Regions from separate parts of the Bifidobacterium sp. ESL0764 genome, predicted to be linked through region 2. Evidence: riboswitches for the same ligand, from Rfam matches in the RefSeq annotation. Region 2 holds a riboswitch; the other holds the start of a gene.
What was found. Region 2 has a riboswitch for thiamine pyrophosphate ahead of OZX71_RS02205 (hydroxyethylthiazole kinase). Riboswitches for the same ligand answer to the same signal wherever they lie in the genome.
Positions count from the first base shown of each region.

Region 1 (6,707 bases), 420 kb from region 2:
CGAAAATCACCGGAATGAAGTATTCGGCGAGATTGAACCGGGCATCGACGTAATCGCGCACGTAGATATGCGCCGGGTCGCGTTCCAGACGTGGCATATGGGCCACATCGCCGTTGCGCATCGCATCGTACTGTTCGTCTTCCCTTTTTCTGATACGCTCTTTGGCGGCCTTACGGTCGGCCTTGCGGTTCTTGGGAACGAGAGGGTGGAGGTTGCGTTTCTCGGCGACCTTGCGCTTTGGTGTGGGATGACCTTTGCTTTCCTGTTCCTCAGGTTCGTTCACTGCGGAATCGACGGATTTCTGTGCCGTTTCCTTGTCTTTGTCCTTGCTGAAGGGATTCCATGTCATTCTCTCGAGATTACGGGCAAGCCTCGACTCTCGAATCGAGGCAAAGAGCGGAGAATAAAGGTATTTTCAGTGATTTTCTCGCGTTTTCCCGGGTCTGTGTGATTATCGAGGTAACGAACAAATTTGACAAGGAGCATCACATGTCTGCATTGAGCAAGGAAGAACTGCGTTCGCGGGTCGATGACGATTTTGAGCGTGTAGTCGATCTGTTGAGCAGGAAGGTCGCGCTGAAATCCGTTTCGGCGCAGGGCATCACTGGGGAACACATGCGGCGTTCGGCGCAATTCGTGGCCGACGAGCTGAAAGCGCGTGGGGTGGACGCCAAAGTAGTGCAGTCCAAGAATCCCGACGGCACCCCGGGTGCTTTCGAGGTGGTCGGTTCCAAGATCGTCGACCCCAAGGCTCCGACCATATTGCTGTATGCGCACCATGACGTCCAACCGGTCCCGGACGCTTCGGCATGGGACACCGACCCGTTCAAGGCGACCGAAATCGACGGACGCCTTTACGGACGCGGCGCGACCGACGACGGCGGTGGCATCGCCATCCATTCCGGCGCGTTGCACGCGTTGGGCGATGATCTCAAGGTCAATATCAAGGTCTTCATCGAAGGGGAGGAGGAGATGGGCTCCGAGAGCTTCATCCCCTTCATCGAATCCCACCGCGACGCGTTCGATTCGGATGTCATCATCGTGGCCGACTCCGGCAACTGGAGCGCCGAAATCCCGAGCCTCACCACCAGCCTGCGCGGCAACACCGACCTGGACGTCACCGTGCGTGCCCTGGAGCATCCGGTGCATTCCGGACAGTTCGGCGGTCCGATTCTCGACACGAATACCTTGTCGGCCATGCTCATTGCCTCGATGTATGCCGAGGACGGATCACTGAACATTCCCGGACTCACCGGCGGAGACCCAGTAGGAGGGTTGCAGCGCGACCTCGACGAGGCCGGCTTCCGAGCCGATTCCTCGGTGGTCTCCTCCTATCGCCTCGCAGGCTCCGGTTCGTTGGCCTCGAGACTGTGGACCAAGCCCAGTATCTCGGTTATCGGATTCGATGCGCACCCGGTCGAGGGCTCGTTCAACGTCATCGCCAACGAGACCCGTTTCCGCCTTTCCATCCGCACCGCGCCTGACCAGCGTCCCGAGGACGCGGCCAAGGCTGTCACGGATTTCCTGACCGGCCATGCCCCGTTTGGCGCCGAAGTTTCCGTCTCCACTCTTGATACCGGAATGGGCTGGAGCATGGATCCAGACGCCGAGGCCACCCAGGATGCACTGGAATCGATGCGCGAGGCGTTCGGCGTCGAGCCGATCAACAAGGGCGAAGGCGGTTCGATTCCGTTCATCCCCGAACTGCAGCGCATCTTCCCCGACGCCCAGGTTCTGGTCACCGGCCCCGAAGACCCCAAGGGCAACGCCCACAGCCCCAACGAGTCCGTCGATCTGACGAGCCTCAAAAACAACGTCCTCACCGAGGCCCTGATCCTAGACAAGCTCGGCAAGTAGCTGCTAGCTCGCTCGCTTCATTACAACGGTTAGTCGTGGCGGAGCGGGATATACAATGTTCGGGACGCTCCGGGCTGAGCCGTTAAGAACGGAGCCCACCGGGCTTCGTTTCTAACGGCTCAGCCAGTAAGGGTTCCGAAGCATGGCATATCCCGCCCACACACGACTACCCGTTGGCAGTTGACAGGGGATTGCTCTAGGATGGCGAATTGACACGGGGGCTGGCCTGCAAGCTGGCTGAGATGAGGATTTCCTCGACCGAATGAACGTGAGTCCGGACAATGCCGGCGCACGGACGTCTCTCTTTCCCGTGCCTTGTATGCACACCGACAGGCGGTGTGCACCACAGAAAGGCACAAATTATGTCAACATCATCATCACCTACACCGTCGTTCGACAATGTGGTTACTCCGTCTTACAGCCTCAAATGGCGTGTCGTCGATATCGTCGTAGCGGCGGCGATCGGCGTCGCCAGCTCGTTGATCTATTGGCTCGCGGCCGTGCTCACCGCGGCTCCGTGGTCGCTGATCGACGCCATCATCCCCGGCCTTGCAGGCATCCTCAACGGCCTGTGGCTCTTCGCCGGCCCGCTGGCCTCCATCATCGTACGCAAGCCCGGTGCCGCGGTGTTCGCCGAACTCGTGGCGGCCATCCTCGAAGCGTTGCTCGGCAACCAATGGGGCGGCGTCGAAACCGTGCTCATCGCCCTCATCCAGGGAGTGCTCGCCGAGCTGGTGTTCGCCGCGTTCCGTTATCGCAAATGGAACATCGGCGTGACCATGCTTTCCGGTGCGCTTTCCGGCGTGGGTTGCTGGGCGTATAGCTTCGTCAAGAAACTCATCGCCATGAAGTCCACCGCCGCCTATGGCCCGGTCTATTTCGCCACCACCGTGGTCTCTGGCGTCGTTATCGCCGGCGTGTTGATGTGGCTGCTGTATCTGGCACTTGCCAAGACGGGTGCGCTTGATAAATTCGCTTCCGGGCATACGAGGAAGGCGTAGTCTGTATAGACGTTGAACTTTTTATCGGTAATGGCGATGCAGGGAGTCGGATGCAGACGATGATATCCACGGATTGCAAACCGTGCACGGTGAAAGCCGGACAGGTCGGCGACAGCGTGCCGCAGTCCATACGCTTCGAGCATTGGGGGTATCGTCACGCATCCCGGGCCGAGTTCACCATTACCGATTTGAACCTTGATATCAAGGCCGGCCAACGTGTGCTGTTGCTGGGCGCTTCCGGCATCGGCAAGTCGACCTTGCTTGAGGCGACAGCCGGTCTGATCGGTGGCGTAGGTGTCAGCGACGGAACCCAATCTCAGCCGAATGAGAACCATACGGCTCAGAACCATACGGCCTATGAGGACGAAGACGGGGGCGTGAGCGCCGGGCGTATCCTGATCGGTGGCACCCCCGTCACCCAGGCAAGGGGCAAGGTCGGGCTCGTGTTGCAGGATCCGGATGCCCAAGCCGTCTTCGAACGGTTGGGCGATAACGTCGCTTTCGGCCCGGAGAACATGGCCATGGCCCCGGAGCTGATCTGGCCGTGCGTTCGCCGCGCGTTGGATGCGGTCGGCCTTGGCGGACTGCAGTTGCATCGTATGGTCACGCATCTGAGCGGCGGACAGCTGCAGAGGTTGGCGCTCGCGGGTGCGCTCGCCATGAATCCCGGCGTGTTGCTGCTCGACGAGCCTACGGCGAATCTTGACCCGGAAGGCGTTTGCCAGATTGTGGGTGCAGTCAAAAATGTACTTGACAGCAACCATTCCACGATGGTGCTGGTCGAGCACCGGGTCGACGAATGGGTCGATCTGATCGACCGTGTGGTGTTGCTCGGCAAAAGCGGTGGTACCACGGCTGCCAAGGTTGAGGCGGATGGGACTCCGGATGAGGTTTTTGGCGATAAATCCATCAATTTCGACGAACTTGGCATTTGGATTCCCCGAAAATACCGTCAACGTGAATTGGGGAGTCGTTTCCATTCGGGAATCAGTCCATCGCACAATGGCCGCAATACCAAGAAAATCCCTGTTCTTTCCACCAGACATCTGGCTATCGGACGAGCGGGCAAGGCCATAGCCGAAAACATCAATCTCGATTTCAGCAGCTGCGAAGTGACGGCATTGGTCGGACGCAACGGGGCGGGCAAATCGACGCTTTCGCTTTCGCTGGCGGGGCTGCTTGAGCCGGTTTCCGGCGAGGTGGTGGCCCGAGGGCCTTTGGCAAAAGGTGTCAAGACAACCGCGCCGATCGCTTGGAAATCCTCTCAGCTGTCCAGCCGAATATCCTACGTGTTCCAGAATCCGGAACACCAGTTCGCCTGCGGCACGGTGCTCGAAGAGGTGATGCTCGGCCCGATCCAGGCCGGCACATCTGAGCAAGAGGCCAAAACCGCCGCAATCGAGCTGCTCAAACACTTCGGGCTGGACCGGTATGCCGAGGTCAATCCCTATACGCTTTCCGGCGGGGAAAAACGGCGCTTGACCGTCGCGTCGGCGTTAGCCTCGGCCCCGCAGGTGCTGATCCTCGACGAACCCACTTTCGGTCAGGACCGCACTACATGGCTTGAAATGGTCGATCTTATCGCGCAATTGCGTGACCAAGGCATCTGCATCATCGTTGTCACTCATGATCGTGACCTCGTGCGTGCTTTGGATGCCCGGGTTATCGAGTTCCGAGCCGATGGCAATGACAGGAAAAGCGATGAGGTAATTCTTGGATCCGTTGTCGGCGACGATGGCGAAGATTCCAGTAGCCAAAGCAGGCGATTTGCCAGCAAGATTGCGGAAACATCGGAAGGCAGGCAACAAAGCAAGCCTGAAACCGTCGAAGTCAGCGCCATCAACGACCGACAGGAACTGGAGCATCAGTCCAGCGCCTCGCCGTTCCTGGCTACCCTCAACCCCTCGTTCCGTTTCATCGGCGGTCTGCTGGTGGCCCTGCCGATGTTGCTCAGCCTCGATTGGGTGTCCGCCGGTGTGGCTCTGGCCGTGGAATTCCTTTTGCTGGCCATCCTGGGCATATCGCCTTGGCGCGTGGTCAAGTCCACGTGGCCCGTGTTCATCGGAGCTCCCGGATCGGCTCTGGCCGTGGTGCTCTACGGCAAGGAGGGCGGTACCCTCTGGTGGCACTGGGGATTGATGACGATTACGGACCGTTCGTTGATGCTTGCGCTGGCGACGGCATTGCGTGTACTGGCCATCGGCGTGCCCGCCATCATCGCCGTCATCGGCATCGATGCCACCGATCTGGCCGATTCCTTCAGCCAGATTCTCCACCTTCCCGACCGCTTCGTCTATGGCGGGCTTGCCGGCATGCGCCTGTTCTCGGTGCTGCGCGACGATTGGGCGGCGCTCACCGCCTCACGCCGTTCGCGTGGGCTGGGTGATGAAAACAAGTTCAAGGCCTTCTTCCCGCAGACATTTGCGCTTCTGGTGCTTTCCATCCGTCGTTCCACCATGCTGGCCACGGCGATGGAGGCGCGCGGTTTCGGTGGCGACCTGCCAAGGACACACGCCAGGGTGAGCCGCGTCCACCCCCGTGATTGGGCATTTTTGGCGGTCTGCCTGTTGATTCCCGTCGTCTCCTTGGTTGTTTCGGGCCTCTGCGGCACCTTTGCCTTCTTTGGCGGCTGAGCAATATCGTATAAGATCTCGACTGGATCATGGAATCCTTCTTGTCAATTCCGGATTTGGCCGTGATCTATTCCAGGAATGGTGTCGACGTCGCGTAGAGTAGAGCTATGCCTTTTAATCAGCACATCATCGACAATCCCAAGGCCGAACGCGTGCGGCGCGTGACGGAGCTCGAGAAGACCAGGGGACGAAAGAAGTCCGGGAAGTTCCTTATCGAGGGGCCGCAATCGGTGCGCGAAATCGTGCGTTGGATGCCGGAAGTGGTCGAGGACTGCTATGTGCAGATGGACGAGCGGCAGTCTGGGTTGGTCTCGTCGGTGGTCGAAGACATCGCGCGCGAAGCCGATGAACAGGGGCTGTATCTCCATCAGGTGACTGGCGATGTGATGCATCGGATGAGCACGGACGCGCAGGGTATCGTCGCCGTCGGCGATCTTGACGTCATTCGCAAACGAATGGCTGAGGGTTTTGCGGGTGGTGAAGCCGGTGATTTGACGAACGCCGAAGTGGTCCACAACGTCGCCACCCGGCGCACCGAGGTACGAAACAGCGTCAGTGATAATGACGAAACCGGCAAAGGTACTGTCAACGGGAATGCGGAAACGGCTGCACAAAGAGATACGCATTCCGATGTCACAAGCGGTCGGAATCAGGATTCGCTCGGTGATAGCGTGGCCGCATCACATGACATTGAGCACGCTGGAAATATGGATCCGCTTGGCGACACGGTGGCCGCGTTCTGGCAGATCCGTGATCCGGGTAACGCGGGGACGGTGATTCGCTCGGCCGATGCCGCCGGATGCCGTGCGGTGATTTTCGTGGACGATTGTGTTGATCGCTTCAATCCCAAGGTCATCCGCTCCACGGCCGGATCGTTGTTCCACCTGCCGGTGGTCACGATGAGCACCGAAGAGTTCTTTGCGTGGGCTCAGAGCCAAGGCAGCGAGGTGATGGCCGCGGATGTCTATGGCACTAAAAAGGTCAAGCCGGAATCGCTGATTGACGTGATGGCCGGGCTCGGGCAGCGTTGCAACGGTGACCTCAATGGTGGTGGAGGTCGTGCTGCGGAGGCAACATTGGTTTCAGATGGTGACCAAGACAACGACGTACGCAACGATTCGGGCGAGAATAATGCTTCCAACCAAACCGGTCAAGGCTCACACACGATCCTCTTCGGCAACGAAGCCCGCGGTCTGCCGGCCGACGTGCTTCAACG
Region 1 is NZ_CP113919.1:1,049,525-1,056,231, forward strand. Features, by position in the region: gene OZX71_RS03780 (DUF3043 domain-containing protein) at 1-349, opposite strand, end outside; gene OZX71_RS03785 (dipeptidase) at 490-1,857, shown strand; TPP riboswitch at 2,062-2,171, shown strand; gene OZX71_RS03790 (ECF transporter S component) at 2,220-2,858, shown strand; gene OZX71_RS03795 (ATP-binding cassette domain-containing protein) at 2,918-5,491, shown strand; gene OZX71_RS03800 (RNA methyltransferase) at 5,599-6,707, shown strand, end outside.
Region 1: another riboswitch for thiamine pyrophosphate. It lies ahead of OZX71_RS03790 (ECF transporter S component); the one in region 2 lies ahead of OZX71_RS02205 (hydroxyethylthiazole kinase).

Region 2 (6,707 bases):
CGGGCGAAGACTACACCACCGACGCGGACGGCAAGAGCGCCATCAGCTACGCCGACTACGCCATCGCCATGGTCGACGAGATCGAGTCCGACCATCCGCACGACCGCGAGCGCATCTCCGTACGCTGGTAATCGGTTATTTATCAGGTCAAAAAGTGCGTTTAAGGTTTCCTAAAACGCACTTTTTCAATATGTCAGGTCGAAAAGTGCGTTTTGAGTCTGCTAAAACGCACTTTTCGACCTGAAACCCGCTCAACACACACACCGCAGGCCCTATCCTTTCACCACAGCCTGCTTTCTGCGCAGTGAAGGGAAGTAGACGGCATTGATAGCGGGGATGCGGTAGAGCACCAGCGCCATGACGGCAATCAGCACCGACTTGACGGCGAAAATGAGGAACGGCTCGGCCTGATAGCCGATAATCGGCTGGATCTTGGACATGATGGTGACCCATGGCAGCACATCGTTTTCCAGCAGATGCGCGCAGAAAATCGCCAGCGTGTATCGTCCGATAAACGCCAATGCCGTATTCAGGTACGGTATCCAGCGATCGACGAGTTGCGAGGCTCCGATGATGCACAGCGAGCCGCATACCGATCCGACGATGGAGAGCAACGGGGTCTGCCCGTACACGTTGGTCGCCAAACCGAACGAGCTGTATTTCCATATCGCCAGGCCCCATACCGCCAGCGACGGCAGCCAGAGGACTGGCCAACGGCGGAAAAGCCCGATGACGTCAAACCGTTTCCCGAGACATCCCAAATACACGAACAACGACGCCGTCAGCCCCGCCTGCACGCTGAACGGCAGCCAGGCATAACGGGACGACAGATATCCAAGCGCGAAGAATCCAATAATCCACAAAGGCGTGGCAGGCAAGCGGTAGGCGATATGCACGAGCAGATGGGCCCAGAACAGCGCCAGAAGGAACCAGATGGCCCCGATACTCCTGGACATCGCAATCAACTCGTTGCCGGTATTCGCACCTGAACCGTACAACGCCGCGAGCAGCCAGGTACCCGTGACATGGGCCGTATCGTGGTGCAGGGCCAAGGCAAGCACGGCGTGAAGGACCACCACCGCGGCGGCGGTCAGCGCATAGGTGAGCAACAGTTCACGGGATTCCTTGCGCCAGGCGAAGGGACGGTCGGCATGCATGAAATAGCCCGACAGTATGAAGAACAACGGCATGTGGAACGAAAAACAGAATATATAGACCAGCCGGGCCGCACCGCTCATCGGCACGACCATCAGCACGCTATGGCCAAGGACCACGCATATCATGGCAATGCCTTTCGCAATGTCGAAATATCGTATTCTCGAGGCCATAGCCAATCTCCTGTGTCCAATCATCAACTGCCGCAAACAACCGTCTGCAGTATATCGTCGCCCCTTGCCTCCCTGCCAAATCCGCGACAGACGCATACTCCGCTTCCAGACCGTGACGGCAGAATCCACCGCTTGTCCAATGAAGCGCATAGCGTCTTGAGCTGTAAGTGCAGGGGAACCTGCGGGACCGCTTCGGCGTGCGCGCAAGTTGAGACGAGCACAACGCTCGACCCTTGGAACCTGTTGGTTAATACCATCGTAGGGAGACGCGAATATGGTCAATGACGCATACTCATCAGCAAACAACAATCTCGGCAATCTCAAGGATCTGGCGGCGGACGACCCGTTGCGTTCGAATATCCGCAAGGCCGCACAGACCGTGCGTGACACCACGCCGCTGGCACAGTCCTTCACCAACTTCGTGACCATCAACCTCGTGGCCAACGCCCAGCTGGCGGCGGGCGGCACCGCGGCTATGAGCTTCCTGCCCGACGACATCGCGGGCGGGGAGGCGGCGAGCGGAGCCAGTTACATCAACGTGGGCACGCTGCTGCCGTTCTACAAGGATGCATTAAAAGCAATCACCGAGAAATTCCACGCCGACCACCACCGCTGGGTGCTCGACCCGGTGGCTGCGGGAATGGGAACCACGCGCACCGCCATTTTGAAATCGTTCAAGGCGGTGCCTCCGACCATCATCCGCGGCAACGCTTCCGAGGTTATCAAGCTGCGCGAGATGTGGGAGCTGCCGATGAGCGAAGATACTACAGCTGCGACGGACAGCGCCGCACAGCAATCCAGCGGGCCGGTCGGTGTGGAATCTGCCGATGACGTCGAAGCGGCTGAAGCCTCGGCCAAGGCACTGGCCCGATTCATCGCCAAGTCCGACGCTCAGGGCCAAGGCGCGGTGGCTGTTTCCGGCGAAACCGATCTGGTCACCGACGGCGAGCACACCTATCGTCTGCCCGGCGGCAGTGCGATGATGACCAAGATCACCGGAGCCGGCTGCTCGTTGGGCGGTGTGACCGCGACCTATCTGGCCGTCGCCGACCCGCTGACCGCAGCCCTCGCCGCAAGCGCCCTCTATAACCGCGCCAGCGAAACCGGCGAGGCCAACTCGCACGGTCCGGGTTCCTTCCAGGTCGCTTTCTTGGACGGCCTCTGGTCGACCACGCCCGCGCAGATCGCCGTCTCGCCGATCCTCGCCTGAATACACCACACAGCGTATTACTTGACCACAGAGAATCGAGCCAATTATGACTGTCAACAATTCATCATTCGCATCCATGCGCAAGCACTTCGACCTGAGCTCCTACCTCGTGCTCGGACCGGCGGACACCAAATCGCGGCCCGTTCCCGACATCGTGCGACAGGCGCTGGCCGGTGGCATCACCTTCCTTCAGATTCGCGTCAAGCCCGGCGATGCCCGGGATATCGTCGAAATCGCGCGACAGAGCGCCGAGGTCATCGCCCAGGCCGGCGCGTCCGAAACCGTCCCACTGGTCATCGACGACCGCGTCGACGCGGCCTGGCAATGCCGCGATACCGGCATCAAGGTCGACGGCGTGCATATCGGGCAGGACGACATGAACCCGGCCGAAGCGCGCAAGCTGCTCGGACCGGACGCCATCATCGGGTTGAGCTGCAAGGTGCTCGATGAAGTCAAAGCCGCCAATGAGCTTCCCGACGGCACCATCGACTACATCGGCGCGGGGCCGCTGCATCCAAGCACCACCAAGCCAGACTGCATCGTCATCGGCGCCGATCACCAGCGCCACACGCAGGACACCGAATCCATCAACGGCCTATGCCGCGAATCGCGCTACCCCATCGTCGTGGGCGGCGGCGTGAAACTGGAAGACCTGCCGGAGCTGGCACAGACCGAGGCCGCCGGCTGGTTCGTCGTCTCGGCCATTGCCGGCGCCGACGACCCGCACGCCGTTGCCCGGGCCATGGTGGACTCGTGGAACGCCACACGCGCCAAGCGCCTCTGAGATGTCGCAGCGTACAACGCAAAGCGCTTCCAGCGTTCACTTTTATCAACTGCCGACGGTGCTCTCCATCGCAGGCAGCGATTCGTCTGGCGGGGCCGGCATCCAGGCCGACCTCAAGACGTTCATGGCCTGCGGCGTCTACGGGATGAGCGCCATCACCTCGATCACCGCACAGAACACCACGGGTGTGCGAGCCTCTGCCGCCACGTCGCCGGAGCTGTTGGCCGAGCAGATCGATGCCGTTTTCGAGGACATCCGGCCCGACGCCGTCAAAATCGGCATGGTGCCCAGTGCCGAACTCATCGAGGTCATCGCCGATCGACTCCGACACTTCAATGCCACCAACATCGTGGTCGACCCGGTGATGATCGCTTCCAGCGGCGAGAGGTTGAGCAGCAAGGCCTCGGTCGACGCATTGTGCACGAAGCTTCTGCCGCTGGCCACCCTAGTGACACCGAACATCCCCGAAGCCGAAACCATCGCGAATCTTGGGACTCAACGCGTCTGCGACGGCGGCGACACTTCTGCCGACACGGCGGATAACACCACAAAGCCAATCAACATCAACGACACGAGCGATACAATCATCGCCTCCGATTCAGCCGACACCGACAATAACAATCAGACGGTTGCAACGGTTGGCTCCACGCCAACGCACGAGCTCATCATCAGCGACGAAGCGAGCACCATCACTGCTGCCCGTACCATCGCTGAACGTTGTGGCGGCTGTGCAGTGCTCATCAAAGGCGGGCATCGGCACGGCGCGGCCAACGACCTGCTGTTCGACAACGGCGAGCACACGTGGTTCCGTCACACCCGCATCACCAACCCCAACACGCACGGCACCGGCTGCACGCTTTCCAGCGCCATCGCCGCAGGACTGGCCAAAGGCGAATCGTTGACCAAGGCCGTGCAAAACGCCAAGGACTACCTGACCGGTTGCATCGCCGCCGGCCTCGACCTCGGAGCCGGCTCAGGGCCGATGGACCACGCATGGGCTTGGCGCAACAGCCAAAACTAGATAGAGAGAACTGGGCGATCAACGATACTGCTCGTTATACTCATTGCAATCGAATTCGGGAGCATTCAGAACCATTGGATACCAATAATACGACAACCACATGCAACAACGATTCACAACAGGCCATCGCCAAGCTGCTGAACATGCAGCAACGTTACGACAAGAACCTCGGCACGACCCTGCCTTCCCGCCTACGCGTGCTTTCCATCGAAGGCTCCGACCCGATCGGCGGGGCTGGCACGATGGCGGATATGAAGGCGTTCACCGCGCAAGGCGTCTTCGGCTATGCGGCGATGACCAGCATCTTGGCGCAGAACACGCAAGGCGTCACCGATATCGTCAACGTCGAGCCGTCGTTCCTGCTCGCCCAGCTCAAGGCCGTGAGCGACGATGCGGATATCGACGCCATGAAAATCGGAATGCTCGGCACACCGGAATTGGTCGATACCGTACGAAAATGGCTGGAAGCGCTGCTGCAGGATTATGAGGCTCGCGGCAAACGCCGGCCCACAGTCGTGCTCGATCCGGTGATGTACGCCAAGTCCGGCGACAGTCTGCTCACTGCCGAGGCCGAAGCGGCATTGACCACCTTGATTCCGCTGGCCGACATCATCACGCCGAATGCGATGGAACTGGCCGCTCTCGACGCGATGAGCCATGAGACGAAATTAGACAGCGACAGTGCGCACGATAAAACTGCCGGAAACAAGCCTTCAGATACCACCATTTCGCCCGATATGCCAGCCAAAACCAAACACCATGTTCCGGTTCCTCATGCCCCCAAATCCTACGAAGACATGGAACAGCTGGCGACATCCGTGGCCATCCACTTCGGCGTCGCCGTCTACGCAAAGGGCGGGGCTTTGGCGTTGAACGGCAGTGCGGAATGCACCGATATCCTTGCGGTTCCGGCATCGTACGGCGAAACCGGTACAAACAACACAACGACAACCGATCAACCGACCGGACCCGTTTCGAAGCAGCCGGCGGTATCGGTAACCGTCACCCGCGTCGAAGGCGCGGCCGTTCGCACCCGCAACGTGCACGGCACCGGCGATACGCTTTCCAGCACGTTGGCGGCCTTGCGTCCACAGTGCGACGATTGGATCGAAACCGCGAAACGGGCCAAGTCGTGGATGACCGGAGCCATCGCCGCCGCCGACAATCTGCACGTCGGCCACGGCCACGGACCCGTGGATTTCACTTGGCAGCACTCCCCCACCGGACTGAGCTTCACCGAGGACTATTGGCGCCGCACCGCCGAAATCCGCGAGCGCATCGCCACCATGCCGTTCCTCGAACACATGCTCGACGGGACGTTGCCGCTTGACGACTTCTCGTTCTACCTGCATCAGGACGACATCTACCTGACCGATTACACCTCGCTGCTGGCGCTGGCGAGCAGCCGTGCCGCCGACCCGCACGAACGCGCGTTCTTCGCCGACGCCGCTTCGTACGGCCTGGAGGAAGGGCTGACGTTCCATCGACAATGGTATCGGGAGCACGGTTTCAGCACCGAACGCGCACCGATGAGCGAGACGACCGCCGCCTACCTCGGTCACGAACACCGCTTCACCGACACCGGTTCCTACTCCGCGCTGGTAGCCGTTCTCATGCCTTGCTATTGGGTCTATTCCGTGGTCGGCCAGGAAATGCAGGCACAGGTCCGCGAGCGCAGGCTCGACCTCGGCCACCACCCCTACGGCCTGTGGATCGGTATGTACGCCGACCCCGGTTTCGCCTCGCGCACGCTCGAGGAACTGCGTATCTGCGACAGGCTGGCGGCCGACTCGTCCATGGCCGATTACCACCGGATGATGGATGCCGCCTTGGGCTCGACCGAACACGAATACCGTTTCTTCAATCAGGCCTTGACCCGCCACAGCCGTTGACCGGTCAAGTTTTCAGTCGACGGACTTCAGCGCCTCAAGCATGTCAAGACGTTTAAGCTTGGTGCTGACAAACCATCCCAGCGCGGCGGTGATGAGCCCGACCACAACCACCGGCACCACGAACGGCAGCCAGCCGATCGACGGGTCGAACATCACGTCGTCCGGCGGGACAGCGGTGATGATATAGCGGTGCAGCCACGCGCCGAATCCGTAGCCGACGACGATGCCGAGCGCCGAGAGCAGGATAGTTTCACGGTAGATGTACATCGTGGTCTCGCCGTTGTAGAAGCCCAGCACCTTGATGGTCGACAGCTCGCGGACGCGCTCGGAGACGTTGAGGTTGGTGAGGTTGTAGAGGATGACTACGCCGAGCATGGTCGCCACGATGATCAGCACCCACATGATCTGATTCAAGGCCTTGACCACGACGTCGATCTGGTGCATCAGGGTCGTGTTCTGCACCACGCCTTGG
Region 2 is NZ_CP113919.1:630,157-636,863, reverse strand. Features, by position in the region: gene OZX71_RS02215 (NAD(P)H-binding protein) at 1-131, shown strand, start outside; gene OZX71_RS02210 (acyltransferase family protein) at 273-1,328, opposite strand; TPP riboswitch at 1,490-1,611, shown strand; gene OZX71_RS02205 (hydroxyethylthiazole kinase) at 1,603-2,538, shown strand; gene OZX71_RS02200 (thiamine phosphate synthase) at 2,585-3,322, shown strand; gene OZX71_RS02195 (hydroxymethylpyrimidine/phosphomethylpyrimidine kinase) at 3,324-4,343, shown strand; gene OZX71_RS02190 (bifunctional hydroxymethylpyrimidine kinase/phosphomethylpyrimidine kinase) at 4,418-6,235, shown strand; gene OZX71_RS02185 (ABC transporter permease) at 6,248-6,707, opposite strand, start outside.